One region of the Bacillus pretiosus genome, then DNA from elsewhere that is predicted to be linked to it. Evidence: a T-box and tRNA genes for the amino acid it is inferred to sense, from the RefSeq annotation. Region 1 holds a T-box; the other holds one or more tRNA genes.
What was found. The T-box of region 1 lies ahead of ACU8YW_RS22230 (valine--tRNA ligase). A T-box ahead of a tRNA ligase gene usually reads a tRNA of that ligase, here a tRNA-Val.
Positions count from the first base shown of each region.

Region 2: it has a tRNA-Val gene. The T-box ahead of ACU8YW_RS22230 (valine--tRNA ligase) is inferred to sense a tRNA for this amino acid. The anticodon was not compared.

Region 1 is NZ_CM129593.1:4,311,657-4,327,089, forward strand. It holds gene mreC (rod shape-determining protein MreC) at 1-741, opposite strand, end outside; gene mreB (cell shape-determining protein MreB) at 783-1,802, opposite strand; gene radC (DNA repair protein RadC) at 1,960-2,637, opposite strand; gene ACU8YW_RS22215 (Maf family protein) at 2,685-3,260, opposite strand; gene ACU8YW_RS22220 (stage II sporulation protein B) at 3,481-4,443, opposite strand; gene ACU8YW_RS22225 (bifunctional folylpolyglutamate synthase/dihydrofolate synthase) at 4,609-5,910, opposite strand; gene ACU8YW_RS22230 (valine--tRNA ligase) at 6,002-8,647, opposite strand; T-box leader at 8,686-8,918, opposite strand; gene ysxE (spore coat protein YsxE) at 9,077-10,102, opposite strand; gene spoVID (stage VI sporulation protein D) at 10,165-11,172, opposite strand; gene hemL (glutamate-1-semialdehyde 2,1-aminomutase) at 11,252-12,541, opposite strand; gene hemB (porphobilinogen synthase) at 12,541-13,530, opposite strand; gene hemD (uroporphyrinogen-III synthase) at 13,551-14,303, opposite strand; gene hemC (hydroxymethylbilane synthase) at 14,306-15,235, opposite strand; gene ACU8YW_RS22265 (cytochrome c biogenesis protein) at 15,251-15,433, opposite strand, start outside.
Region 2 is NZ_CM129593.1:1,243,361-1,258,793, reverse strand. It holds gene potC (spermidine/putrescine ABC transporter permease PotC) at 1-42, opposite strand, end outside; gene potB (spermidine/putrescine ABC transporter permease PotB) at 49-897, opposite strand; gene potA (spermidine/putrescine ABC transporter ATP-binding protein PotA) at 894-1,877, opposite strand; gene ACU8YW_RS06535 (aldehyde dehydrogenase) at 2,111-3,478, opposite strand; gene inhA1 (M6 family metalloprotease immune inhibitor InhA1) at 3,650-6,037, opposite strand; gene ACU8YW_RS06525 (anti-repressor SinI family protein) at 6,380-6,514, shown strand; gene ACU8YW_RS06520 (helix-turn-helix domain-containing protein) at 6,594-6,917, shown strand; gene calY (biofilm matrix protein CalY) at 6,991-7,584, opposite strand; gene ACU8YW_RS06510 (DUF4047 domain-containing protein) at 7,994-8,809, opposite strand; gene ACU8YW_RS06505 (TasA family protein) at 8,966-9,556, opposite strand; gene sipW (signal peptidase I SipW) at 9,623-10,192, opposite strand; gene ACU8YW_RS06495 (D-alanyl-D-alanine carboxypeptidase family protein) at 10,390-11,676, opposite strand; gene ACU8YW_RS06490 (hypothetical protein) at 11,831-12,058, opposite strand; gene ACU8YW_RS06485 (hypothetical protein) at 12,466-12,681, shown strand; tRNA gene ACU8YW_RS06480 (tRNA-Val) at 12,861-12,933, shown strand; gene ACU8YW_RS06475 (hypothetical protein) at 12,997-13,593, opposite strand; gene ACU8YW_RS06470 (hypothetical protein) at 13,751-14,296, opposite strand; gene ACU8YW_RS06465 (hypothetical protein) at 14,378-14,644, opposite strand; gene ACU8YW_RS06460 (hypothetical protein) at 14,663-15,022, opposite strand; gene ACU8YW_RS06455 (DUF3976 domain-containing protein) at 15,157-15,339, opposite strand; gene ACU8YW_RS06450 (permease) at 15,368-15,433, opposite strand, start outside.

The DNA of each region.
Region 1 (15,433 bases):
TGGCTGAACATCAACGATTGTTCCAATTACAAGACCTTTCGGGAAAATATCACCAAGTCCAGATGTTACAACTAGTTGATCGGGTTTTACCTCTGCATCAGAGCCAATCTTTGTGAAAAGAAGTAAGTGCTTTTCTTTATCGTAACCTTCAATCAATCCGAAGATTTTCTCATCACCTTGTACGATAGCAGAAACACGATTTGTTCGGCTCATAGAGCTTAGCAATTCTACTGATGATGTAAACTGGGATACACTTTTCACTCGTCCAACTAGACCTTGTGAAGTTACTACAGCCATATCCTTTTTAATTCCTTGCTGTGCTCCTTTATCAATTCCGATTAAATCGTACCATTTATCTGGATTACGAGAAACAACAGTAGATGGAATTTCAGTATATTGGCTATTCAACTCTTTTTTACCCGTTAACTCTTGTAACTTCTTGTTATCATCTTCTAATTGTTTTACTTTCCCTGATAGACCTGCATAATTATCTAATTTTGCTTTTAATTCTTTATTCTCTTCATACGTGCGCTTTACATCCTCTACATTTTCGAAGAATCCAGCTACGTATTTCGCTGGCTTTTGGAATACACGTTCTACAACACCGACAGTGTCTTTAACAAACTGCTCTGGCCATGTTAAACTGTTCCGTTCTTTCAATGAGATTCCAATCAATGCCACGAGAAGAATAATACTAACTAACAAAACAATTAATCTTTTGTTTAAGAAAAACTGTGGCACGTTCACACCCTCTTAATTTCATTGATTTTTATTTTGCAATATTATCGAGCAGCAGTTTTGAAAAGATCGATATTGTCTAATGCTTTACCCGTTCCAATTGCTACGCAATCTAATGGGTCTTCTGCAACAAGGACTGGCATATTTGTTTCTTCACTAATCACTTTATCTAAGTTACGTAGTAATGCTCCGCCACCTGTTAATACGATACCACGGTCCATAATGTCTGCCGCTAATTCAGGTGGAGTTTTCTCTAACGTATTTTTAACAGATTCTACAATTGCATCTACTGTATCTTTTAATGCATCTGCAATTTCTTCTGGCTGAATTAGTACTGTTTTTGGTAGACCACTTACTAAATCACGACCGCGAATTTCCATAGGCTCGATACCTTCTGGCTCGCCTGCAGAACCGATTTCTAATTTCAATGCTTCAGCCGTTCTTTCACCAATCATTAAGTTATAGCTTTTCTTAATGTACTGAATGATTGAATCGTCCATATCATCACCAGCAACACGAACTGATTGACTTGTTACAATACCACCTAAAGAAATGATTGCAACTTCTGTTGTACCGCCACCGATATCAACAACCATACTACCAGTTGGTTCCCAAACAGGTAAGTTCGCACCAATTGCTGCTGCAAATGGTTCTTCGATTGGATAAGCATCACGAGCACCCGCTTGACGAGTCGCATCGATTACTGCACGTCTTTCTACAGCTGTAATACCAGACGGTACACATACCATTACATAAGGCTTACGTGAGAAGAATCCATTTGATTTTTGAGCTTGTTGAATGTAGTATTTCATCATTGTTGCTGTCGTTTCGTAATCAGCAATTACACCGTCTTTCATCGGGCGAAGTGCCACAACGTTTCCTGGTGTACGACCAATCATTTGTTTTGCATCGCTACCTACAGCAACGATTTGTTTCGTATCAGTTTGTAACGCTACTACTGAAGGTTCACGTAAAACTACACCTTTTCCTTTTACATATACAAGCGTGTTCGCAGTTCCTAAATCTATTCCAAGATCGCGAGTAAATCCACCAAATCCAAACATATTATTTATCTTCCTTTCTTGTTTTCACGGACTCATTTTTTCTTAATTTATATTATAAAAACAGTACGTTTTTTATATCTTTATCCTTTTTGTAGATAAATTTCTACAAAAAACTCATAAATCACATTATAAAACAAAATAAGTAAAAAGCATAGTCTTAAATATGACCTTTTTCCTTTAAACTCACGAATTTATGGTCGCCTATTATAATATGGTCAAGCACTTCAATTCCGATAATTCGGCCGCATTCTACTAAGCGTTTTGTTACTTCAATATCTTCTCGGCTCGGCGTGGGGTCTCCTGAGGGATGGTTATGAAGACATATGATAGAGGCTGCTGCACGGCGGAACGCTTCTTTAAAAACTTCTCTTGGATGTACAATTGATGTGTTTAAGCTTCCAATGAAAATGGTTTGCCTATGTATAACTTGATTTTTTGTGTTTAAATATAAACATACAAAATGCTCCTGCTGCAGGAAACGCATTTCTTCCATCATATATCTCGCGCAATCTTCTGGGCTTCGAATGCTATATCTATTTTGATATTCTAAACGTACCATTCTTCTACCAAGTTCAAAAGCAGCTATAAGCTGGGCTGCCTTTGCAATCCCAACACCATGTATACTGACAAGCTCTTCTAACGTTGCATCTTTCAACATACGTAAACCGTCAAAGTGATGTAAAATTTTATCTGATAACTTTAAAACTGTTTCTTCTTTAGAACCTGTTCTAAGTAACACAGCAAGAAGCTCCCGATTCGATAAACTTCCAGCTCCTTCTAACAATAAACGCTCCCGTGGCTGTTCTTCTTTGACAACATCACGAATACCGTTCATTTCTCCACCCCTTTTATTTGTTCTCTCAAAGAAAATCCCATGCAATTTTACGCATGGGTTACATCAATATTAAATTGTTTTAATTCCCGAACAAGACGTGAAATTGGTAACCCGACTACACTATAGTAGTCCCCTTGAATATGTTGAACAAAAATAGATCCTTTACCTTGAATTCCATAACTCCCTGCTTTATCAAGAGGTTCTTTTGATGCAACATATACGTCAATTTCCTCTTCTGTTAATTCCCAAAACGTAACTTCTGTACGCTCGTAAAAAGTGACTGTTTTGTCTTTCGCTATAATTGCAACACCAGTATACACTTCATGTGTTTTCCCTGATAATAATCGCAACATTTCTTTCGCCTCAGCCTCATTAGAAGGCTTTCCAAGAATACGCGATTCATATGTAACAATTGTGTCTGCACCTAACACAATGTAATCACTATTCGTTTCTGCTACCGCAGATGCTTTTTGCAGGGCGAGGGACATAACGATATCAGAAGGTGATGAGTACGCACCAATCGTCTCTTCTACTTCACTTACAATGATTTCAAATGGTACATCCGCTAACTCAAGCAGTTCCTTCCTGCGAGGTGACCCTGATGCTAAAATAATTTTTCTCATATTTTCTCCTTCCTTTCTCACATGAAGCAGAATCATTTACATCAATCGTATCAAAGGAATAGTTTGTCCACAAATGACAGAAATATTATTTTCTCTAAATAAAATAATACTTTTTACTAAAATACGATTATATTCCTGCCATAGAGAAAGCACTTTGCTCTAAATTCAAAAGAAAAGAAAGAAGTACCTATACTTCTTCCTTCGTCATTTCATTATCCTATCATTTCACCTTTTGGGAAACAATTTTTTCATATGAAAGTATACCATCAATAATAACTTGATTTAATTTCGCCAAAGATTCCTTATCACCTTTTCCATCCTTCACTGTTTGCACAGCTATTGACGTATACATATACAATTTCTTTGCTTCTTCCTGCTTCATACTTTTTCCTTCTTTTTCAATTGCTTTCCACTCTTTTTCAATCGCACCTATATCTTTTGCATTACTTTTTCCACTAGCTTGTACGCTGGAAGCATATTTTGCTAAATGAGTATATAATGGCTGTACTTTTGTTAAAAATGCCCCAACTTCTTTATCATCTTTAAGTAACGCTTTATCTGTTATATCCCAGTTCTTTTTCAATACGGAGACATTATCATTTTTATACTGCGTCATTAATTGATTTATGCCTTGTTCATCGCTAGCAATACCAACAACTAATGCATACTTATCACCGCTCGGTTTTAAAGCTGCAACGCCTCCATTACCTTTCCACTCTTCAAGAGCGGCCTGTCCCTTTTCTTCGGAAGAATAAATCCCTCCTTGCACAAAAAATAATTTCATTGGATCTAATGACGTTCCTGTCTGTGCTTTTTGTTTTTCCTCTTTTGGTGCCGGTGTTTGTTCTGCCGTTCCGCCCACCTTTGATTCTTCATTTCGCATCTGCTTCGAAGCTGTTACTTCGCTTCCTCCTGTCGCACCTTGTCCTTTAAGTAACTGTAGCATTCCCATCCCAAAAGCCGTACCAATAACAATCGCAGTGGCAACGATTGCAATTAACGTATTGCTCCACTTCTTTCGTTTTTTTTCCTTAGACACCAATTTCGCTTTTTGAAACGGAACAACGTTTTTCGGTCTTTCACTTTCTACTACCATCCATTCAAATTCATCTTTCTTCTTCTCCTCATACTTCGCTTCTGTTCCATTCACTTTCACTGAGATCGTTCGTGATTGCTTGTCCATACACTCACACCTCACCTCTTATCGTTGTCCGCATCATATCATATTGATTTCACAAAAAAACGAGATATTTGTCAGAGGAATTCGCCAAATAACCCTATATATTTATCTTATATGTATGCATTTGACTTCATTTGTAGAACAAAAAAACTAGATAGCAAAGACTATCTAGTTTTTCTCGCGAATATATTTTCGAACTTCCGAAATGAAATAAAGAGAACCTGTTATGATAAAAACATCATTTTCTCCAATCATTTCAACCTTCGTATCAATTGCCTCTTTCCAATTTTCAAAAACTAGTTTTGACTCTTTCTTTGAATACGATGCAAGCTTGTCAGCAGAAATAGCACGATCAAAGGCGAATGTTGTAAAAATAATTTCATCGGCAATGGTTTCTAATTGATCTACCATATTATGCAATTGTTTATCACCTAGGGCAGTAAATAAAACTATTACATTTTTATCTTTGTAATGTGATTCTACTGTTTTCACAAGACTTTCGATACCTTCTGGGTTATGGGCACCATCTATAATAATATCTGGATTGCTTTGCAGTTTTTCAAATCGACCAATCCAATACGCTTCCTGTAATCCAGTTCTTATTTCTACTTCCTCAATTAAAAATGATAAGTATGTTTTGACATACATGACTGCCATAAGTGCAAGTGCTGCGTTTCCTACTTGGTGAACACCTTTCATTGAGATTCGCACATCTTCAAAAGTGGCGAAAGGACAAGTGAAATCGAACCGTTCTCCATCTTCGCCAGACTGTTTATGTAACGCTGTAAAATGCTTGCCCATCTCGTATAAGTTTGTATGATTTTCCTTTGCAACTTTTTGAATGACTTGCAATGCTTCCTCATCTCGTACACCAGTAATAACCGGAACACCAGACTTAATAATCCCCGCCTTTTCATATGCAATTTCTCCTAGTGTATTCCCTAAAATATGCATGTGATCGTGGCCGATATTTGTAATAATCGTGAGAACAGGATGAATAACATTCGTAGAATCAAAGCGCCCTCCAAGCCCTGTTTCAAATAAAACAACATCACAGAAATTAACTTTACCGAAATAACAAATTGCCATAACAGTAATAATTTCAAACTCAGTCGCTTCCCCTAAATCCGTCCCATCTAGTTTTTCAACGACTGGCTTTACCATCTTTACAAGTTCAGTAATCTCTTCATCTGCAATTGGTGTCCCGTTCACACTAATACGTTCGTTAAATGTTTCAATATATGGAGAGGTAAATGTTCCTACCTTATATTTTGCATCTTCTAACATGTAGCGCATATATGTTAACGTTGAACCTTTTCCATTTGTACCAGCAAGATGAACACATTTTATGTGACGCTCTGGATTTCCGAGCTCTTCTAGCATCCATTTCATTCTTTCTAATCCCGGTTTAATACCAAACTTCAATCGGCTATGAATCCACCCTATCGCTTCTTCGTATGTATGTATCACGTATGCTTCCCCTTTCAAAAGACAACCTTCATACTCCTATTATACGCAAAGAAAAGAGACTCACCAATATAGTGAGCCTCTAAAAAATATTTTACTTTTCAAGATCTGCTAGACGTTGGCGAACTGCTTCACGTTTTTCTAGGTAGTCTTGCTCTTTCGCACGCTCTCCGTCAATAACTGCTGCAGGAGCTTTCGCTACGAAACCTTGGTTTGAAAGTTTCTTCTGTACACGTTCTACTTCTTTGTCGAACTTCTCAAATTCTTTCTCAAGACGTGCTCTCTCTTCATCAAGATTGATAAGATCAGCTAACGGTAAGAATAACTCTGCACCTGATACGATTGCAGTCATTGCTTTTTCTGGTGCTTGTAAATCCGTTTGAATTATTAATTCGCTTGGGTTACAGAAACGCTCAATGTAAGAGCTGTTTTTCGTAAGTTGAGCAAGTACAGCCTCATCTTTTGCTTTAATTTGCATTTGAACTTTTTTGCTCATTGGCGTATTAACTTCTGCACGGATGTTACGAACAGAGCGAATGATATCAACTAGAAGGTGCATTTCTGCCGCAGCTTCTGTATCTTGTAAATCTTCACGAACTGTTGGCCATGCTGCTACTGTAATAGATTCGCCTTCATGCGGTAAATGTTGCCAAATCTTCTCTGTTACGAATGGCATGAATGGGTGTAATAGACGCATTGTTTGGTCTAATACGTAAGCTAAAATAGAACGAGTTGTTTTCTTAGCTGCTTCATCTTCACCGTATAGTGGAAGTTTCGCCATTTCAATGTACCAGTCACAGAAATCGTCCCAAATGAAGTTGTATAATGAACGACCAGCTTCACCGAACTCATATTTATCCATGTTACGCGTTACGCTTTCGATTGTTTCGTTTAAGCGAGTTAAAATCCACTTATCCGCAACTGATTTTTCCCCAGTTAAATCGATTTCTTCATACTTCATATCATCCATGTTCATTAATACGAAACGTGATGCGTTCCAAATTTTATTAATGAAGTTCCAAGTAGACTCTACTTTTTCCATACTGAAACGTAAATCTTGACCTGGTGCGCTTCCTGTTGATAAGAAATAGCGCATTGCATCTGCACCGTACTTCTCGATAACATCCATTGGATCAATACCGTTACCAAGAGATTTACTCATTTTACGTCCTTGCTCATCACGAACTAAACCGTGAATTAATACATCTTTAAATGGACGCTCGCCTGTAAACTCTAAACCTTGGAAAATCATACGAGATACCCAGAAGAAGATGATGTCATACCCCGTTACTAATGCATCTGTTGAATAATAACGTTTAAAGTCTGCTGAATCTTCATCCGGCCAGCCAAGTGTTGAGAACGGCCATAACGCTGAACTGAACCATGTATCAAGTACGTCGTTATCTTGATTCCAGTTTTCAATATCTGCTGGTGCATCTGTACCTACGTATACTTCACCAGTTTCTTTATGATACCAAGCTGGAATACGGTGTCCCCACCATAATTGACGAGAAATACACCAGTCGTGAATGTTTTCCATCCAGCGTAAGTATGTGTTTTCAAAACGTTCTGGTACGAACGTTACTTTCTCTTCTTCTTTTTGTTGAAGCTCTACTGCCTTCTCAGCAAGTGGAGCCATTTTTACGAACCATTGTGTTGATAAGTAAGGCTCAACAACTGCACCACTACGCTCACTATGACCTACTGAATGCATATGAGGCTCGATTTCTACTAATACGCCCGCTTCTTGTAAGTCCTTCACTAACGCTTTACGGCATTCGAAACGATCCATACCGTTATACTTACCAGCTTTTTCGTTCATTGATCCATCTTCGTTCATTACTAAGATACGTGGTAAGTCATGACGGTTACCTACTTCAAAGTCATTCGGGTCATGAGCTGGTGTAATTTTTACAACGCCTGTTCCGAAATCTTTTTCTACGTACTCATCAGCAATAATCGGAATCTCACGGCCTACGATTGGAAGTGTAACTGTTTTCCCGATTAAATGTTTGTAACGATCGTCTTCTGGATGAACTGCTACTGCTGTATCACCAAGCATCGTTTCTGGACGAGTAGTAGCAAGACGAATATGACCAGAACCATCTGTTAACGGATAGTTCATATGGTAGAATGCACCTTGAACTTCTTTATGAATTACTTCAATATCAGAAAGAGCTGTGCGTGTTGCTGGGTCCCAGTTGATAATATATTCACCGCGGTAAATTAAGCCTTTTTCGTATAATTGAACGAATACTTTATTAACCGCATCAGATAAACCTTCGTCTAATGTGAAACGTTCACGAGAATAGTCTAATCCTAAACCAACTTTCCCCCATTGTTGACGAATGTGAGACGCGTATTCCTCTTTCCATTCCCAAGCTTTTTCAAGGAATTTCTCACGGCCAAGATCGTAACGTGAAATACCTTCTTCACGAAGTTTCCCTTCTACTTTTGCTTGTGTTGCGATACCCGCATGGTCCATTCCTGGAAGCCATAATACATCGTAACCTTGCATACGCTTCGTACGAGTTAAAATATCTTGAAGAGTTGTATCCCAAGCATGACCTAAGTGTAACTTACCAGTTACGTTCGGAGGTGGAATTACAATTGTGTATGGTTGTTTCTTCTCATCTCCTGTTGCTTCGAAATATTTGCCTTCAAGCCACCATTGATAAAGGCCTTCTTCAACGGACATATGATCATATTTAGTTGGTAAATTCTTTTCCGTGTTTGACATTATTTTCCCTCCTTAAAATAAAAAATGCCCCTCATCCAAAAAAGGACGAGGGACATCGCGGTACCACCTTTATTTACAAACAAATTCAGGAATTTGCTTATACTCTTAATTTGATAACGGACAAATCCGTCTTTTCCTAATGAGAACTATTCCGTTCAGAAAAGATGCTCCAGGGCTACCTTCTAACATAACTATCTAGAGAATCTCCCAGCTAATGATTCTCCTCTCTGAAGACGTTTCTTGTTATACTCTTCCCCTTCAAGGCATTTATATGATTGTTAATTATTATATACAATAGTGTAAAAAACGAAACCCTATTCGTCAAGATAAATTTAATACTACGGCTTTTTGGGCAAAAAAAGAAGATAAGTAGCATCCTCTACTTATCTTCTTTCTCCCGCTATTTGCGGGCAGTAAGACCCCATCACTTTATCCGCTCCCTTGCTGAGCAGCTTGTAATTGCGAAAGGAAATATTCTATATTGCTAACGAGCCAATGCGATTGTTGTAAGCTCTTTACTCCGAGCAGTTCATTTTCCTCATTGCGACTCTCTCTTCTTTTCTTATAAGACTGGATTTGCCGAATAAATTGCGATGGATACGTCATATATGCAAACATGAGTAGTTGCTCTTCTTTCGTAAAAGGGAAATTTTTTTGGTACATTTGATACCATTCAAACCGATCACTTCGCGCAATTGGATACGTATTTAAAGACCGAGAATAAAACCCTACTATATCTTGCACCGGTGTGGCAAACTTAGATTTTTCTAAACTAATAAAATAGCCATTCCGTTCATAATCAAATAAGAAATGATTAAGCGATACGTTACCATGTACAAAAGTAATACGTGTTTTTTCTTTTTCTTTCATCGCATCGTTCCACTCAGTTAATTGCTTCATTGCAAACTCACGCGCCCTCATTACATGATGATAGTACGTACAATATTGCAATTCAAACGGAGACATATACCACTTCGCTTCAGATTCTACGAGAAACTCTTCTAACATCTCACCATCATTCTCCCAGCGATCGGATATATTTGTATAATGTTTTTCTAAATCTTCTTCTGTATACGTTTCTTCTTTCACCGTTTTTTGATGTAACGTCCCGAGAGTTTGAAACATTTTATGGTATTGATCATTATCCTCGCCATTGCCTTCCGCACGTTCTAACCAAGGCATTAAATAATAATTATACGTCCCGTCACTTAAAATATAATTTCCATCCGTCGCATGGTATATAGGTACATAATTTGAAAAACCGTTCTCCTTCAAATATTGAATATGGTGCAAAAAGTTATTCCTCTCTAATTTCCCGTCTTCTATTTTCTTGAGCGCATACGGACCTTGATTCGTGTAAATTTTCGTTACACTTCCGTGCTCTTCCATATGCTGTGTATCCAATCTATATTGCCTTACAATGGGTTCATAGCGATTTCGTAATTCAATATCCATACGAATAACCCTTTCTATTCAAAACATTGCCTTTAGGAAAATAAGTGAGTGAAAACACTCACTTATTTCGCTTTTGCCCTTGAAACAGGAATATAAATAATTTGTCCCGCAGTTAAATATATATCTTCTGTTTGATTGACACGATATAAGTTTTGTACAGACGTTTCATAACGGTCTGCAACAGATTCGATTGTATCCCCTTCTTGCACGAAATACATTCTTAACTTTGTAAATTCTTCTTCCGGTTCTTTCGTAAATATTTTCGTTAAATAAAGTGCATTTTCATCTCGCTGTGAATACGCTTCTTCTTCTTGCTCTTCTTGTTTTTTCGCTTTTTCTTTCTTGAAATCTTTTCTTCCGAACAATTCAAATTGTGGCGTTGATTCTTTCTCCTCTTCACGCTCCACAAATTCATGTTCTTCTATTTCCTCTTCCTCTACTTCCTGCTCTTTTCTTTCCTCTAGTTGAAACGGTTCAAATGCGTAATCTTCCCACTCATCTGATTCCTTATAGACTGGTTCTTCTACGTGCATGGCGGGTCTATTTTCATCTTCTTGTGCGGAATCAGCCTCTAACTCAGCATACGCTGTTTCTTCCTCTTCATCCTCGATTCTTTCTTCATCACATAAACCAGTGATAGATATATCCGCTAATAATTGTAAGCAACCATTTTCCTTTAATTCATAATCAAATTCCTCAATAGATACATATAGTTCTTCAATTACTTTCACACGGTTTCTCGGAATTGATATTTCAAGCGGAAAGGAATGAACAAGTTCATTAACCCCATCTTCCCTTGTTTCTACATAATCAATCGACTTCGCTGGCGATAAATCTCTTAATGAATAAGCCGAATCATCTTGCCGCGCAACATACTCTCCCGTTAAATCTAATTGCCCTCTCACGATAACTTCATGATCAAGCTCTTCTATCTCAACGTCTGGATCTAACGAAATTGACAAAAGTTCTTCGACTTCCTGTCCTTTTTGGAACCAAACAGATTCTTTTAATGAAAAACGTAATGAATGATCTGTTGCCACTTCTTTTCCCCCTCCCAAACTATATGTCATTACAGATTTATGTATGGAAAGCTGACTTTATGAATAAAAAAAATCGCTCCCCTTATGGAGAGCGATTTTCTTTCAACAATTAGGCTTTTAATTTTGACATTGCAATTTCAGCTGCTGCAATCGTCGCTTCAATATCTGCATCACTATGTGCTGTCGATAAGAATAGACCTTCGAATTGAGATGGTGGCAAGAATACACCTTGTTCTACCATTTCACGATAGTAAGCCGCAAAGAATTCTAAGTTTGAAGATTTTGCTGCATCGTAATTAATAACTTGTTCATCTGTAAAGAAGATACCAATCATAGAACCCGCACGATTAATATGATGCGGAATGCCATGTTTTTCAGCCGCTTTACGTAAGCCAGCTTCTAACATTTCAGCTTTACGCTCAAATTCTACATATGATTCTGGCGTTAACTGTACTAACGTTTCATAACCTGCTGCCATTGCAAGTGGGTTACCTGATAAAGTACCTGCTTGGTAAATCGGTCCGCTCGGTGCAACTTGGCGCATAATTTCTGCTTTACCACCGTATGCTCCTACTGGTAAGCCACCACCGATTACTTTACCTAAACAAGTTAAATCAGGTGTTACACCGTAATAACCTTGTCCGCAATTATAAGCAACTCGGAATCCTGTCATGACTTCATCAAAAATAAGCAATGCACCATTTTGCTCTGTTACTTCACGAAGACCTTCTAAAAATCCTGGTTGCGGAGGAACAACACCCATATTTCCTGCTACTGGTTCTACAATTATACAAGCAATATCATCACCAAATTGTTCGAAAGCGTATTTCACACTTTCTAAATCGTTATACGCTACGGTAATCGTATTTTTCGCTACACCTTCTGGTACACCTGGGCTATCTGGTAAACCTAGCGTCGCCACACCAGAACCGGCTTTAATTAATAACGAATCACCATGACCGTGGTAACAACCGATGAATTTCAAAATTTTATTACGTCCTGTATAACCACGAGCTAAACGTAGCGCACTCATTGTCGCTTCTGTTCCAGAGTTAACCATACGTACAATCTCAATTGATGGTACGCGCTCAATAACAAGTTTCGCTAATTTATTCTCAATTTCCGTTGGGGCACCGAAGCTTGTTCCTCTTTCAGCAACAGATTTTAAAGCTTCAACAACACGATCATTCGCATGACCATGAATTAAAGGACCCCATGATAATACGTAATCGATGTATTCATTTCCATCGATATCATATACTTTAGAGCCTTTTCCGCTCTCCATAAACAACGGATTCATACCAACAGACTTAAAAGCACGAACGGGGCTATTTACGCCACCAGGCATTAAATCTTGCGCCTCTTCAAACGCCGCAATCGACTTATCAAACTTTTTCATTATTTAGCGCCTCCTTCTTGTAACCATCTTGCTGCATCTTTAGCATGATACGTAATAATTAAATCTGCTCCTGCACGTTTCATGCTAATTAATTTTTCAAGTACAACTTCTTTTTCATTAATCCAACCATTTTGCGCTGCTGCTTTAATCATCGAATATTCACCACTTACGTTATAAGCAACGACTGGTAAATTAAAGTTATTTTTCACATCACGAACGATATCTAAGTAAGAAAGAGCTGGCTTTACAATTAAGAAATCTGCCCCTTCCATTACATCTGATTCTGCTTCACGGAATGCTTCCATACGGTTCGCTGGATCCATTTGATATGTTTTACGATCACCAAATTGCGGAGCACCGTGCGCCGCATCACGGAATGGTCCGTAAAATGCTGATGAATATTTCACAGCGTACGACATTACTGGTACGTGTCCAAAACCATTTTCATCTAATGCATGGCGAATTGCTGTTACGAATCCGTCCATCATGTTTGATGGCGCAATAATGTCCGCTCCTGCTTTCGCTTGGCTTACAGCTGTTTTCGCAAGAACTGCAAGAGACTCGTCATTTAAAATAATACCATCTTCAATTACACCGCAATGACCATGGCTTGTGAATTGACATAAACATGTATCTGCAACTACTACTAGCTCAGGGAATTCACCTTTAATTTGCTTAATTGCACGTTGCACAATTCCATGATCACAATATGCTGATGATCCAACTTCATCTTTTTCAGCAGGTAAACCAAATACAATAACAGAACGAATACCTAAATCAACAACCTCTTGCATTTCAGCTTGCAATAAATCTAAAGATATTTGATATACGCCTGGCATAGAAGGCACTTCATTACGAACATTTTCTCCTTCTAATACAAAAATAGGGTAAATAAAATCTTCCGTATGTAAAAACGTTTCACGCACAAGCGCACGCATATTACCGCTTTGTCTTAAGCGACGATGACGATTAAATTGTAAAGAGTTCATAGATTTCTATCCCCATTCTTTTATTTTATAGATTCACAAATGCATTGTAGTAATGCTTCTACAGTGTACTCTTTCGGCATAATAACATGTGGAAAATAAAGGATCGCCTCTTTTTCCGTAATAGGCCCTATACAAGCAATTGTACAGTTTTTTGTCCATTCTCTCCAGTTTGTACCCTCAAGTAAACGAACAAAACTAGTAACAGTTGAAGGGCTTGTAAATGTAATAATGTCTACTTTCCCTACTTCTAACGCTACTATAAGCTCTTGCCTTTTCCCTACATTCTCTTTCGTACCATATACGATTAGCTCATCTAGAGAAACACCAATTTCGCGAAGTGCAACTGGAATTACATCTCTTGCTAAATTCCCTTTCGGAAATAAAATGCACTCGTTTCCACTTAGTCTTTTTACAAACTCTTCTGCAAATACTTCTGCAACAAATGCAGTTGGAACGAAGTCCACTTGATAGCCCCGCTTTTCTAACTCTAACCTTGTTTTCACGCCTACTGCAGCAATTTTAGTCTTTGCGGGTAGCTTCTTTCTCAAACTATCTAGAAAAAAAGCTACTCCATTTTTACTCGTAAAAATAACCCAGTCATACGAATGCAGGTGCCCTGCTATATGTTGAATTTGCCTATGAGACATACCTTCCATACGCAAAAGCGGAATTTCCAATGGAATTCCGCTCTTTTCTTTCACCGCTACACTCATTTGTTTCGCTTGATGCTGGGCACGTGTAATTAATACCGTTTTGCCAGCGAGAGCGTTCATATTTATTGTTGCCCCTTATTTGCAGCAAGAATGAGTTCTTTGGCGCCTTGTTTAATTAAACGGTCCGCAGCCTCTAATCCTACTTCCTCTGGATTAGTTCCTACTACTATCTCTTTCAATAAAATAGAACCGTCCATAGAACCGACAAGAGCTGTTAATTCGATTGCATCATTTTCTGTAAGAGTTGCATATCCAGCGATCGGAACTTGGCAGCCACCTTCAAGTTTATGAAGAAATACTCGTTCTGCCGCCACTGTTCTTTCTGTTACTGCATCATTCATATGCGCTAACAACTGTAGTAAATCCTTATCATCCTCACGGCATTCAATCGCTAATGCACCTTGTCCTACAGCAGGTACACATAACGTCTCATCTAAATGTTCTGTAATAACTTCATTATCCCAGCCCATTCTTTGTAATCCAGCTGTTGCTAAAATGATTGCATCGTAATCCTCTTCTTGTAATTTACGTAAACGTGTATCGATATTTCCTCGAATCCACTTCACTTGTAAATCTGGTCTCGCAGCTAATAATTGTGCACTGCGTCTTAAACTACTCGTACCTAAAATAGCGCCTTCTGCTAACTCTTTAAACGCTGCTCCGCTTTTTGAGATAAAAGCATCACGAGGGTCAACACGCTTCGGTGTACAACCAATCATTAATCCTTCTGGAAGTACGGCCGGCATATCTTTCATACTATGTACAGCCATATCAATTTCTTTCGTAAGTAACGCATGTTCAATCTCTTTAACAAACAAGCCTTTTCCGCCTACTTTTGAAAGAGTAACATCTAAAATAACATCACCTTTTGTGACGATTTCTTTCACTTCAAATTCATATGGTAAACCTAGTGCTTTTAACTGATCAATAAACCAGTTTGTTTGCGTTAATGCTAATTTACTCTTTCGTGACCCTACAATAATTTTGCGCATAATTCTCTCTCCTCATTATAAATACCAAAAGTGGAAGTTGGATAAACTGCTTAATAGAAAAATATTGATTAGCATTACGAGAAATGCTCCGATGTTCCACTGCACGATTTTCTTCCCTTGCAACACATCTGCCACTCGTAAATATAGGCCAGCACAATATACAAATAGAACGACAAAAGACCCAATCACTTTCGTATC
Region 2 (15,433 bases), 2.2 Mb from region 1:
CAATAAAATTAACCAAGAATAAGAAACTAAAAACTTCTTCATCTTTGCCTATTCCCCTCCGTTCCCATCATATTTATATACTTTCGTTGCACGATAATATAAGTAAATTAACAGAACAGAGAATAGAACAACAATCATAGATAACGCAGATCCAAACGGCCAGTCACGCGCTCCTAAGAATTGATTTTGAATTACGTTTCCGATTAACGCTACTTTCGATCCACCCATAACGTCTGATACAACAAACATTCCGATAGAAGAAACAAACACTAAAATAGAACCAGTAGCAATCCCTGACATCGTCATTGGTACTGTTACATTCCAAAATGCCTTTGCTGGTGTTGCTCCTAAATCATAAGCTGCTTCTAACTTACGCTTATCAAGCTGCTCAATCGCTGCATACACCGGTAAAATCATAAATGGTAATAAAGAATAGACCATTCCGAGTATTACAGAAGGTGTGTTATATAGTAAATTTAAAGGTTCACTTATAATACCTAGTTTCAATAGCAATGTGTTTACAAGACCTTGTGAACGTAAAATAACAATCCATGCGTATGAACGAACAAGGAAGTTAATCCAAAACGGGATCGTTGCCAATAATAAAAGAATTGAACGGTATTTGCGATCAACAATTGTAATTGTATAAGCAAATGGATAACCAATTACTAAACAGATTACTGTTGTAATAACTGCAATCTTAACAGTTTCCCATAACGTTCCCATGTATAGTGGATCAAACACACGAGCTATATTCTCTAACGTAAATTGCATTTCAACTGTCCCATATGCCCCGCGCTGCATAAAGGCAAATGCCAATACAAACAGAAGGGGAATTAGGAAGAAGATTAACAGCCACGCGACTGTCGGTAGTGCGAGTAATTTCCCTTTTTTCAATTTAAGGTCACCTCGTCCTCTTGCTCCCAGCCTACGTATACATTATCTCCAATGCTCCACTGCGCTGCTTCTTCAGCAGTTTGATATGCCATTAGTAATTCTGATGTTTTCTCGTCACGTACATACAGCTTTTCCATATTTCCAACAAACTCAACGTCTTCAATATGTCCAAGATGGTATTCTTTTAAAATCGGCTCTTCAACCGAACGTACTTTTACGTTTTCAGGGCGAATTGCTACATAGCCTTCCCCGTTTTTCACAATATTATTTTCACCGATAAATGTCGCAACGAACATTGTTTTCGGCTTATTGTAAATTTCTTTCGGCGTTCCAATTTGTTCAATATGTCCTTTATTCATAACGACAATACGATCACTCATGCTCATCGCTTCTTCTTGATCGTGCGTTACGTATATGAATGTAATTCCTAAATTACGTTGTAAGTTTTTCAATTCACGTTGCAAATCTTTTCTTAACTTAAAGTCTAACGCCCCAAGTGGCTCATCTAGTAATAATACACGCGGGTTATTTACAATCGCTCTCGCAATTGCTACACGCTGCTGCTGTCCACCAGAAAGCTTTGCAGGTTTACGATTACGGAACTCAAGTAACTGCGTTAAACGCATTGCCTCTTCAGCACGCTCTTTCTGCTCTGCTGCCGGTACTTTCTGCATTTTCATACCGAAACAAATATTTTTCTCCACATTCATATGTGGGAATAGCGCATAATGTTGGAACACTAAGTTCATATGACGCTTATATGGTGGCAAATCGTTAATCTTTTCATCATCTAATAAAAGATTCCCTTTAGTTGGCGTTTCAAAGCCTGCGATCATGCGAAGTAACGTTGTTTTCCCGCAACCACTCGGCCCTAAAATCGTTAAAAATTCCCCTTCTTTAATGTCTAAAGAAAGAGGTGGGATAATCACTTGATTTCCAAAATGTTTTTCTACTGCTTCAACTTTAATAATCTTTTTCATTTTCCCGTCCTATCTACCTTAAATTTTAATTTTTATATTCATGAATAAATATTTATGTTCTATAGACTATTTTTTGTTTCGATCCAAACAAAAATGGTTGTTTAGCGTTCTCTTCTATTCTTTATGTAGTATGTTTGATTCATTTTTGCATGATACATATGTCGAACAGAAAAACCCCTTCCATTACGAAGGGGCTATTATCATACGGCTACGCCTACTGATAAACACCATCATCATTTTAACAACTTTCGTATGAATTTTAAAGCACTTTTTGTAGAAGAGTAACGAATTTTCATATCGAATGCCGTAGATTGGGCTAAAATGCTTTTATAATGTGAAAAAGTCCGAAAACTTTCTTCCCCATGATAACTACCTAATCCACTACTTCCAACACCACCAAAAGGTAAATATGGCGTTGCAAGATGATAGACAACATCATTAATACAGCCTCCGCCATATGAAATATTACTTGTCATTTTCTTTTGTACTTCTTTATCCTCAGAAAATACATATAACGCTAATGGCTTCGGATGTTGCTGAATTGTTCCAATTACCTCTTCTATGTTGTCGTATTCTACAATTGGTAAGATCGGACCAAAAATTTCATCTTCCATAACAGTACTTTGCCATGTAACATTTGTTAACACTGTTGGTTCTATATGTAAAGTTTCTTTTTTATAGTTCCCGCCGATTACCGTTTTACCATCTTTCAAAAATGAACATAAACGTTCAAAATGACGTTCAGTCACAATTCGTACATAATTGTCATTGTTTAGTGGATCTTTTCCATACTGCTCCGCAATTTCGTGTCGTAATGCCTCGATTAACTGTTCTTTCACCGAAGCATGCACATACATATAATCAGGCGCTACACACGTTTGCCCTGCATTTAAAAACTTACCCCAAACAATTCGTCTTGCTGTTACATCTATTTTTGCATCTTTATGTACAATACATGGGCTTTTTCCCCCAAGTTCTAACGTGAGTGGCGTCAACCGTTTCGCTGCTGCTTCCATCACAACTTTTCCAACACCGACACTACCTGTAAAGAAAATATAATCAAACGGTTCCTTTAACAATTCCGTACTCTTTTCTACACCGCCTTCTACTACCGCTACAAGCTCTTCTTGGAATAATTCCTCTAACATCCTCGTAAGTACTTTGGAAACGTTTGGCGTTAACTCTGACGGCTTTAAAACAATTGTATTTCCAGCCGCCAACGCTCCTACAAGAGGTGCAATTGCTAATTGAAACGGATAGTTCCACGGTGCAATAATAAGTGTCACACCGTACGGTTCAGGAACTACTTTCCCCTTTGATCCAAAATGAGTGAGTGCTGTTCGAACCCGCTTCGGTTTACTCCACGATGAAATATGCTTCAATTGAAAGGAAATTTCTTTTAATACATATCCAACTTCCGTTGTAAACGACTCATGAACTGACTTATTTAAATCTAATTTCAATGCCTGAAATATTTCTTCTTCAAAACGCTGAATGCCTTCATAAAGCTTCTTCAAATTATTCTTTCTCACTTCTACACTTCTCGTATGGCCATTATAAAAATATGCTTTTTGTTTATTTACAATAGAAGAAACACTCATTCATTCACCTTCTCCCACTATTTTTATCCAATTCTTTCATTATTTATATAGACTTCATATATAATAAATTTCTATTCGTAAAGTTACATTATATATAATTTCTTCTTGCATATAAAATTCATTGCTCACAAAAAAACTACCGAAAGAAAATCTTTCGGTAGTTTTACTGTATTAACGATATAAACGAACAGCACCAGCAGAATTATCATCAGCTTGTCCTACTACTTCAAACTTCAGGCCAAGATTCGGTAAAATACGTCCTGCATCTGGAATCTGTTTATTAATATACGTTTTCGAATCATCAAACTTCGGTACGCCTGCTAAGCCATTATACGTATACGTTCCGCGCGTTGGAGATACAACTTTCCAAGCTGGCGTTTTATCAAATGAGAACGCCGCATCAGCGATTTGGAATCGTGTACTACTTGCTACTGTTGGTTTACCATTTAAAGTTCCAACAATTGCTTCTGGATGAGAATCAACTACGCCAAGGAAACCATGTCCTGGATGTAAACCAACCCAGTTATCTGTATAAGCTGAGTCTGCATACCATACAACCATACCTGTGTTGTATTCTGGACCGCGAGCATATTTCAATGCGTTATCCGAACCAGCATAGTTTCTCCACTCTACATAATAGTTATGTTTTTTCTTCTCTGTTCCATTAGATACAGCGAATCCATCTAATTTGAACTGCGGTGTACCTTCTGCATCATCAGAGAATACTACTTTACCGTCTACATTTAGTGATGCATTATCAAGTAGGAAACCGTTTAATGCTAAACCACCATCTGTAATGTACTCAAATGTTAATTTTACTTTCTTACCTTTGAATTGGCTTAAATCGTATGATTTGTCAATCCATTTTCCATTTGTTGAATGTGCATTTCCACTATTTGCTTTCTCACCCAGTTTTTCGATTAATGTTTGCTGACCATCTTCTGTTACAGCATGTACTTCAAGGAAATCATACTCTGCTTCAATTTCATACAATGACTTGAAATCAAATTTCGCAGTCGTTGCATTTGTTAAATCGAACAGTGGCGTCTCCATTTTTGTGTGAAGATTGTCACCTTTTGTGCTGTAGTAATACTGCTTACCAAATGCTGGAGCAATTGTTTTTATATCTTTATCTGGCAAGTTAACACGAATCATACCTGGGCGGTTAGATTTCGTAACACTTTGGTCCAAATATGTTGCTAGACCGATACCTTTATTTAATTTCTCGTAATCTACTTCTACGATATTTGCCCAGTTACCACCGATTGTTTTTTGGAAAAACTCTTTATTTTGTGGTGAGAAACTCGTTGGCGTTGTTCCTGCAATGTTACCAGCCCAGCTTCCGCCACTCATAACAGACCAAGCTTGAATTGGTTCACCGTCACCAGTATAGTCTGTATCATACTCATCTGGAAGACCTAAATCATGACCATATTCATGTGCGAATACACCAACTGCGCCATCTTCTGGTTCAATTGTGTAGTCGAATGCCGCGATCTTTCCCCCCCAATATGGAACTTTCGCTTGTGTGCCTTCAATTGGGAATGGTTTTGGTCCAACAGTCCAGCGATGTGACCAAATTGCATCGTCACCTAATTTACCGCCGCCTGCTTCTTGTCCAACACCCGCATGGATAATCATTAAGTGATCAATTAAACCGTCCGGTTGTTTTTGATTTCCATCGCCATTTACATCATATTGATCGAATTGGTCAAACTCTGATAAATCAATACCGCTATCTACAGCTGCTTTTAATGCATCTTTTACTAAATCACGTGGTCCTTTTGGTCCTTTATTATCATGACCTGTCGCACCATCTGCACCGTAATCAGCAGCTTTACCAGGAACTGTTAACCATTTTGTAACTGTTCCGTCTACTGTATAACTACCGCCAGATTGCTCTTCGTAATATTGTTTAAACGTTTCGATTTTGCTGCCATCCTCTAATGCGAATGGCTCATTACCGAATAACATTTTTTCATAATGTTCTTTGTTAAAATCGTCAGTATACATATAACCAGGTTCTTTATCGATATTGTTATGTTTAAAGTCAGCGTACTCTACAAGTAAAACGAGTACTTTATCTTTACGAACTTCACCGTTATATTCTTTTCCCTTTGCTGGAGAAGTTGGTACTTTACCATTTAGACCACCCTTAACTGGGCCTGTCGCTGCAGGTGTTCCTGTTGCTGGTTTGTCTAACTTTTCTTTCGTATCAGCTTTCGCATCTTTCACTTTCTTTAAAAAGTCAGATGCTTCTTTTGTAAGTGGGTCCCCATTTGATACTTCTTTCCCAGGATTTTCACCCTTTTTGTTCTCTACGTATTTTTCGACGGCTTTCTTTGTTTCTGTCTCTGAAGCCTTCGAATCAATTACCCCACGGTTTTTTAGCGCATTTGCTAAACGTTCTTCTGGAATTAAATGATCATCGACTGGACTCGTAGCTGTCTTATTCACAGGTGTTTCAGCATATGCAGACTGGCCACCCGCCCCGAATGAAAGACCTAACACAGCTGTCAAAGCGATTGATGACAAAACTTTGAACGGTTTCTTGTTCATCCCTTATTTCCTCCCCTAATAAAAAATATGTATTACAAATTGAATTTTATTAAAAATTCAATATTTTTTCAATATTTAGTTATATTATGTAATTTTTTTAACATATTTGTAAAAATTCCATAGTTAGCATACGAATATATCACAATTCAACAATGTTTTCTGAAAATATTGAAAATATTTGTCAGAAACTTTATAATCGCCATAGAGGGAATTTAATGGGGATTTTATCTTTGTTTTATCTACAAAATATTTGATAATTCACTATATAAAACACAAAATGCGATTGCATTATCATATATTCTGTAGCAGCAGTTATGACCGATAATTAGGGAGGAATTACATTTGTACAAAGATAAGACTGACGCACTGGACCAAGAATGGATTGATTTAATACTTGAAGCTCTAGACGCTGGTATCGCCCTGCAAGATATCGAACATTTTTTAAGACGTATGAAGCCATCCAGTCAGGCTCAATAGCCTTGTTCTTTTTAACGAAGTTTATGTTATAATAATGACATCATAAGACGACTACATATTGATAGAAAGGTGCGCAAATATGATTGGAGAACGTATAAAACGCCTTCGCTTACAAAAAGGTATTTCATTAACTGAACTTGCCGAAAAAGCTGGTGTTGCTAAATCTTACATTAGTTCTATAGAGCGAAATTTACAAAAAAACCCTTCCATTCAGTTTCTTGAAAAGATCGCAGCAGTTCTACAAATTCCAGTTGATACTTTACTTCATGATGAAACAACAAAGGAAACTAACCTAGACTCCGAATGGACACAGCTTGTTAAAGATGCAATGAACTCTGGTGTCTCCAAAGAACAATTTCGTGAATTTCTTGAATTTACAAAATGGAAGCACGATCAAAAATAATAATAGAAAGAAGTGCTAACAACCAGCACTTCTTTTTCTTTATAAAAAAAAGCGGGGGATACCCGCTTTTTTATTATTTTTCTTCGCCAGCTTCTTGGTTAGCATTGAATGTCCATTCTAAATTCAATGAATCACCTTGGAAGATATTTTGGTCTTTTCCATCATCTACAAATTCAAATTGTACCCATAAATAATCCTCTGTACCAGCTTCTAATCCACCCTTTTCTCCCCACTCAGGAGCAAAGATGTCTTTAGCTAAAAGATCTGGATCAGTTTTTTGTAAATCAGCTAAAGTTGTTTCATATACAGGCTCACTTTGTTTATCCCAGTTCCAAAGGAATTTCACTTTAACGTGCTTACCAAAGTCTTCACCAGCATTATCACCTTTTGCATCTTTCACAGTATACTTTGTTGCTAGTTTAACGTCTTTAATTGTTAATGAACCGCTATTCTTTAATAAGAACTCTTTCTTAACAGAATCCCCTGGTTTTAAATCTTTAATATCTACAAGCGTTTTAGGGTCTAATGTAAGATCTAACGTCCCAGCTGCAAATGTATTATTTGATACTTCTTTATCGCTAAAGTATGCAAACGTTCCTCCACCAATTAAAGATAACCCCAGTGCCGCTGATGCAACTCCCATACCTAATTTCTTTTTCAGACTCACAATCAATTCCCCCTAGCTGTTTTTTATATTTTTCCCCCTATAATTTTTCAATAAGGGACATAAAGAAAACTATATTAGCTTAGCTAATATTCGTTCTCTTTTAAAAACCTTAAGTTCATTATAACGAACAACTCTATATAAATACAACATTTTTTTATTAGTATTTTCAGTTATTTTTATTTCTCAATATCATTTTAAATTTTCGGAAATTTGTTGAGAAACAAAGAAAAACGTAATTAATTTTCACTATCTATACTAATTAGTATCTTTCACCATCATGCTGCCAACCAGTTTTCTCGTATATGACGTGTATTGTTAAAATAAAGAAGACACGCCGAATAGGTGAGTCGCAATGCTCTCTCACCTATTCGGCTTTATAACCTCTATTCGCTCTGAAAAGTTGCTGTATTTACTTGCTATCTTTATTTTTCTGTTCTTCTTGTTTCTTCTCTTCTAGTTTTTTCGCCTCTTCTTGCTTCTTACTCTCTTCTAGTTTTTTCGCTTCTTCTTGCTTCTTACTCTCTTCTAGTTTTTTCGCTTCTTCTTGCTTTTTACTCTCTTCTTGCTTTTTCGCTTCTTCTTGTTTCTTACTCTCTTCTAGTTTTTTCGCTTCTTCTTGCTTTTTACTCTCTTCTTGCTTTTTCGCTTCTTCTTGTTTCTTAGCCTCACTTACTTGTTTTGCTGTTTCCTCTACTAGTAATTTCTCAAAATCTTGAATTTGTTTATCAATCACCTGTAACTTTACCTCTTTATCAACATACTCACAATTGTCTTTCACTATATGAAAACCAGCATTCACATATGAGAATACTGGCTTATTCGATTCGCTTTTATTTCCTTTTAACTCTTCTTGCACTTGATTATAAGGACCCTCTATTGATACATATACTTTTTGTAACAATTCTCTTTCCGCAACTATTTTCTCACGCCCTTGCTTCCACGTAGCAAGCACCTGCTCTAACTCTTGAATGGAAGTAAAGGTTAATTTCAATTTCATCCCTTCATACTCACGCAAAATAACTTCCTTATGTTGCTTAGCTTGTTCTGTTAATTGATCAACTGTTTTTGGAAAAATACTTGCTGTAGAAATAGTAGCCTCAACTTTCGTTTCATGAATGAAAGCTGCTTCTGTATAAGTCATCATTTGAGAGCCTAAATAAAAAGTAATAGAACACAAACATGGCAATATAAGCATCCTTTTGAATTTGCGAGGTGGCTTCAGCATTTTAATCTCTCCTATCGAACAACTTGTTCTTTATCAAGAACTATACCTTTATTATAATAAAGTGAATTATAAAATGATATAAGAAATTATGTTTCTTTGTACATTTCACTTTTATCATAAAAAGAGACTATCATTTTTGATAGTCTCTTTTTATGATTACTTTTTCTCCACTCCATCGCCTTGTTGTGCTTCAAATGTCCATTTTAATTGCAGTTTGTCGCCTTGGAATTCATTTTGAGGTTCATTTTTATTAATAAAGTGGAATTTCACTTTAAATGAATCATTAGTTCCTGCTTTAATACCTTTCTCAGGCCATAACCAACTTACTAAATCATTTTCTGCAGCAGTCATTGTTTTACTCTTCAACTCTTTCAATGTCATTCTCTTAATTACTTCATCTTTTTTATCTATATTTTTCAAGAAAACTACTTCAATGTCTTCACCAAAGTCTTTCTTATTATCTTTCTTCACATCTTCTACATCATACTCCGTATTTAATAGTACTTTTTTAATATCTAGTGTACCTTTATTCTCCAATTTAAATTCTTTTTCAATTGTATCACCTGGTTTTAAATTATCCACTTTCACAATTGTTGATGGGTTCAGCGCTAAATCAAGTGTTCCAGACGCAAATGTATTATTTGACACTTCTTTATCGCTAAAGTATGCAAATGTTCCTCCGCCAACTAATGCAGCGCCTAATACCGCTGATGCGATACCCATTCCTAATTTTTTCTTTAAAGTCATGTCCATATCCCCTTAATATATATATATATTTGTTAACTTCCTAAACGGAAAGTATAACCAAACGAACTAGACGGATTGTTCTACTTTTTTATCTTTCTTTTCTCCGTCAATGCTACGAATAGCGCCAAAAATAGAAATTGCGGAATAGCCAAGTAAAAAGACTCCAGGAATAATGAGAAGTAATGCTGCTCCCGCTTTTGAACTCGCATAATTCAGTCCATAACCAACGTATGGAACTGTAATATCTGCATACTTTCCAATTACATTCTCTGCAAGTACTGGTGCTAAATCTGGTCCGTTGTTGTTATCCCCTTTTGTTTCATACATTACTTTTCCATTTGTATCTTTCACACCGATAATACGGTGAGTGATAATTTTGTCATCTTTCTCTTTAAACGTAATAACATCGCCTTTTTGATATTTAGAACCATCTTTCGTCGGTTCTATCGCAATGATTGATCCTGTTAAAAATGTCGGTTCCATCGATCCTGATAACACTGATTTAAATTGATATCCCATCACTGTTGGATCCCCACCGCTCGCTTTTGAAGAAATAACTACAAAAGCTAAGCAAATCATCAATGCAAATAAAACAAATGAGATAACGTTGCTAATCACCCTCCAAATTAATTTCATCGTTTCTCTCCCTCTCCGTTGTTTTATGTTATTTGAAGTATACAATATTCACTTTAGTTCTCTAACAAGAACACAAGTAAATAATATAACGAACGATATGGAAATGCAATAAGAAAATTTACAATTATTAGTTAAATCATTTTTGAAATGCATACAAAAAAGACCGTGACAAAATCTCATCACGGTCTACTAGCAATTTATTTTTCTTCTGATTTCATCCCTTGGTTATTTCGGCGCAGCACTACATATAAAATCGCTCCAAATAATAAAATCGCACCTATTCCAACACTTATCACTTTCACATTCGATTCCTTTACTTCAGGTGCAACTGTATCTTTTTTAGGCATCGCAAAAGTAACATCTTCTTTTGAAAGAACATTTATAGTCGCAATCGTTTGATTATTCTTTATAATATCTACCGCACCAACTACTTCACCGCGATGAATTCCTTTTTGATACAAAGATTCTTTATCCACTGAATTAACCCGAAAAGCCGTTTTTATATTTTTCCCTTCATCTTTCTTTAGCATAAGCTCTGCACTTTTTTCCAGCTCAGAATCAACATCTTTATTTAAATACTTTGCCTTTTGGTGCCAACTATGTTTATCTAGTACAGTTTGCTTCGTAAATTGCCCAAAAGAATATTCCGCCATCTGCTTCAAATCTTCATAAATTTCAGGTCTTTGAGAAGCCATTACTACATTTATAATACGATTACCATCCTTCTCATTTAATAAAACGAGCGTATTGCGTGCTTCATTCGTAAATCCTGTCTTACCACCCATACTATATGGATTTTCAAAATAAGTAGACTTATTAAAAATAGAAACTGTTTGCGTAGATGTCGTAACCGTCGTTCTTTTCGTATTCATCGCTTGTAAAATTTCAGGATACTTTTGCACACCTCTCGTAATCATGGCCATATCATATGGCGTCGTATAATGATTTGGATCATGCAATCCATTTGGCGTTACAAAATGACTATCTTTAGCCCCTAATTGCTTCGCCCTTTCATTCATCATATTGGCGAAGTTTTCAACACTTCCTCCAATACGCTCCGCAATCGCATACGACACATCATTCGCACTCAGCACCATTAAAATCATAAGTGCAGTATTTCTATTAATAGTCTCACCAGGGTGAAACTCAATTTGATAATTACTCTTCTCTTGATCTAATGCTAATTGTGAAAACGTAAATTGATCCTCTGGCTTCGTATGCTCCATCAGTAAAATCGCCGTTAACACTTTCGTCATACTAGCAGGGAACGCACGATGATGTGCATTTTTGTCGTACAACATATCTCCTGTTTTCGCATCAATCGTAGTCGCAAACTGACTAAAAACATTCGGCCCTTCCGCAGGTGGAGGTGCCACTTGCTCCGGATTTACTCCAATATTCGTCTCAGCATATAACGTCATAGGTGTCAAAAAAAATAAACAAATAACCATAACGAAAACCGAAATTTTCTTAAAATTTACCATATGACTCTCCCTTTTCCCTTTACTTTCACATTCTATAAAATACCTCTACCAACCTATATGTAATTTGTATTAATTTGGAAGAATATTCACTTTTTTCACTATATCACACTTTTACGATAAAGAACATAAATATACAATAAAAAATAAGAAGGAATTATTCTTTCTTATCCTTCTCATCAATCAATGAATCTATTAAATTTTGACTAGCTTCCTCGGGTGTAATCTCATCTGTCATCCCCATAAACGACCAGCCTTTAGAATCGACCCACTCAACAAACTCTTGTAAAAACTCATCATGTGTAACATCCACATCAAGAATCGAGCCATTAATCGAAATCGTTCTATTTCTAGATACGCGCATCTTGAACGTTTTCCTTACCATTACAATAATTCTCCCTCTACTACTGAATATTTATAAAGTGAAACTTTAATCAGCCTTCACCAATCGGGCTTTTACGAGCAGCCTGCCACCACCTAACTTCTTTGCTTTCGCTAAATTTTGAGGTGGGGATCTTACCGTCCGCAAATAGCGGGGTAAAATAATCTTGTATCTCTGTTATACATGATTTTAAGTAAATTGTAAAAAGGATATATTGGCCAATTTGCATATTGAAGCTGAAAATCTATCATCCTGCAAAAACATGAAACGATATGTAATTGATCATAAATGACTAAATAAATCCACATAAAAAAACAAAACAACTTACATTTTATCACACCAAATACAAATGACTTCAGTACAATAAAATGGAATATACTAGAAGAAGACTTAAAATGAGGAGGAACTCTATGGCGCGTTGTACGTATTGTAAAACGAAGTGGACAATAAAAGATGTATGGTCAATACTCGTGACATTTGAAAAAGATTGCCCGTATTGTTTTGGAAGGCAGTATCTATCAAATGACACCTTTCATCATGCTAATGCCGCTCTACCTTTATTATTCTTATGTCCTTTACTTGTTGATTTAAGCGATGAAAACCCTTTGGATAAATACATTAAATAATATGACCGCTACATTCTACTAAGTCTTATTCTCATCATTATCCCTTCAGACACTACTCGCATAATTGCATATGATTTCCCTTTTAAAACTTACTATAAAAATATTGTAAAATTTCAGTTAATTATATATAATTGCTTTAGCATAAAGATTAAAGATGCTGTTACATACGCATTTTTGAAGATCCCGTAGCTCAGCAGGGAGAGCGCCACCTTGACAGGGTGGAGGTCGTGAGTTCGAGCCTCTCCGGGGTCATAAAAAAAGAGAAACCGTATCAACCTTCTACGTGATATGGTTTCTCTTTTTTATCTAAATCAATCACTTCCCACCAAACATCTTCTCCAAAGACTTCGCATTAGCAAACAATACTTCTTTCAAGTTATCATCTGCAACGATTTTATAGTCGCCATCTTTGTTTTTCTTTAAGTTCAATGTAACTTCGCGAGTTGCCATGATTGCATCTTTATCTGATAAGTGTTTGACGATTGCTGATGTCATCGTTTTTTCGATTGCTTTTTCAGATTGCTCTTTGTCTTCGCTAAAAGCACTAGCGAAGGCCATTGGCATAACTTCTCCCACTGCTTTTGTTACAGCAACGGATAGATCAGCAGATGTAATTTTCACTTTCACTTCTGCTTTGTCATCCTTTTTCGATACTTCTTCTAGCTTTTCAAATTTAAAGTTTTTCGTAATTGCACTCAGCATTGCTTTTGCCTCAGCATCATCTGTTTTTTCATTTAGTTTGTTAAATTCCTTGTCACTCTCAACAAATGTACGAGCCTTTTCTATATCACCTTTTTGTATCGCTGTTAAAAATTCTTCTGTCGTATCTTTCGGATTTGCACACCCTGCTAAAACACCTACTGTTAATCCTACTACCATCATTAACAGTAATAGTTTCTTTATCTTTTGCACGCTCATTCTCCTCTTATCTTTTCTAGTAAGTCAGCATTATATAATAGTATGAAACTGACATTACAAACATTTTTTAGTATAGCATTTATATGATTTATTTTCTATTCATTCCCAAAATATTAAGAGCCTTGCAGCTTTCCTACAAGGCTCTTTTCTATCAATCCGTATCCGTAGCACAGATGAACCACATTTTCTGCTCCTTACTATCTAACACCATCCAAGTAACATCCCACGCAACATCATAAAACCAATCTGTCCAAGGGCTATAGCTTTCAAAAACTTTAATATCTTCGTATCGATCTTGGAACATATATTGACATAGATTAACTGCTAATTGTTTTGCGATAACTGGTCGTTTCTTAAATGTTTCATATGCTCCACCCGACAAAATTTGAGCGGCAATGCTACCATCAAGCATGACTGCCCATTGCTCTTTAAAATGAAACTTATATTTTTCTGACGTATGTATTTTTAACTCTTCTAAGTTATGCATTATATCTAAAGAGTTGAAGATTCTTCTAAAGAAGTGCTCGTATCCATCTTTCAAATGTGGTATTTCTTTGAAAAAATTTTCTTTATGTACTTTAAAACAGCTTATAACCGCTCCGCCATTTACGTTTTGTTCCTTGAATGTATGTATGAGTTGCTCAATAGATAAGTCATTCGTGTCTATTTTTTCAAACGTCCCCTCTTTCCATCTCATAACGCCCACTACTCTCTATTAAAAATTTATTTCCTCATTATAAATAGCAAAATAAAAACCAGCAACTTTAAGATTGCTGGCTTATCTCTTATTCATATTCGATAAAACAATAATAATTGCTCCAAACACATAATGCCCCGCTACCATCCACATACTCCTCTCAAAGATCATAAGTGATAACCAAAGCGATATATTAATAGCAGCAAATAATACATATAAAATGAAGTCTCTCTTTTGTAGCGCTTCTCGATTCATCAAAATATAAATTGCGCCGATTGGCGGAAGGATGAAGCAAAGGAAAAAAACAAACATTTTTCTTAACGACCATGGATAAGTTACTGTCTGCATATGAGTCTCCTTTTCACTTTATAGTACATGTAACATCGGTCTTACTACTCTATATTCGTCACTATAAGGCTCCTTTATGATTAAAGATGAGTGAGGATTTTTTTCTTCCTCTATCATTGTGAATACTTCTGTTTTTTCTTGTACTATGTTGGATTCACTGTTTTTAGTAGGTTTTTTACTTGTTTCAATTTTCTTCGTTACTTCTCCGAGCCTTTGTCCAACTTTTTCAGCTTCGGCAGGTTCATTCGTAACATAGTATTCTTGGTGCTCCCATACTAACATAGGTGGCACTTGTTCTCGTTTGTTACATATTATATAAGTAATACTAGCTATAAGTAGTAGGCATATTAATAAAAAGAAGATAGTTTTTTTATTCATATACTATGCTCCCTATCTATCATTTTATTAAATTATATAATATCCATTATATGTAGTAAATGGATTTCATGGGAATTTTCGGATTTTACATCAAAAAGAAAAACCTTACTACAGTAAGGTTCCATTTTTATATTCTATAGTGATTGATTTATTAAAACGATCATTACGATAATCGCTATAAACATAACAACTAAACAGCCGATCATTTTATAAAAGCCTCTTTTCGTTAACGTCCCACCTTGAACGTCTTTTCGAATAAATAAGAATACGGCTAAAAATAATACAAGTCCAATGCCAAAAGCATACATCATTTGCATATGTTAATCTTCCTTTCTCTCTTCCATCTTAATATCTTTTCGATAAAACAACAAATGAGATAAAAACTGTACTCATCGTAAGTGCCATAAGTAT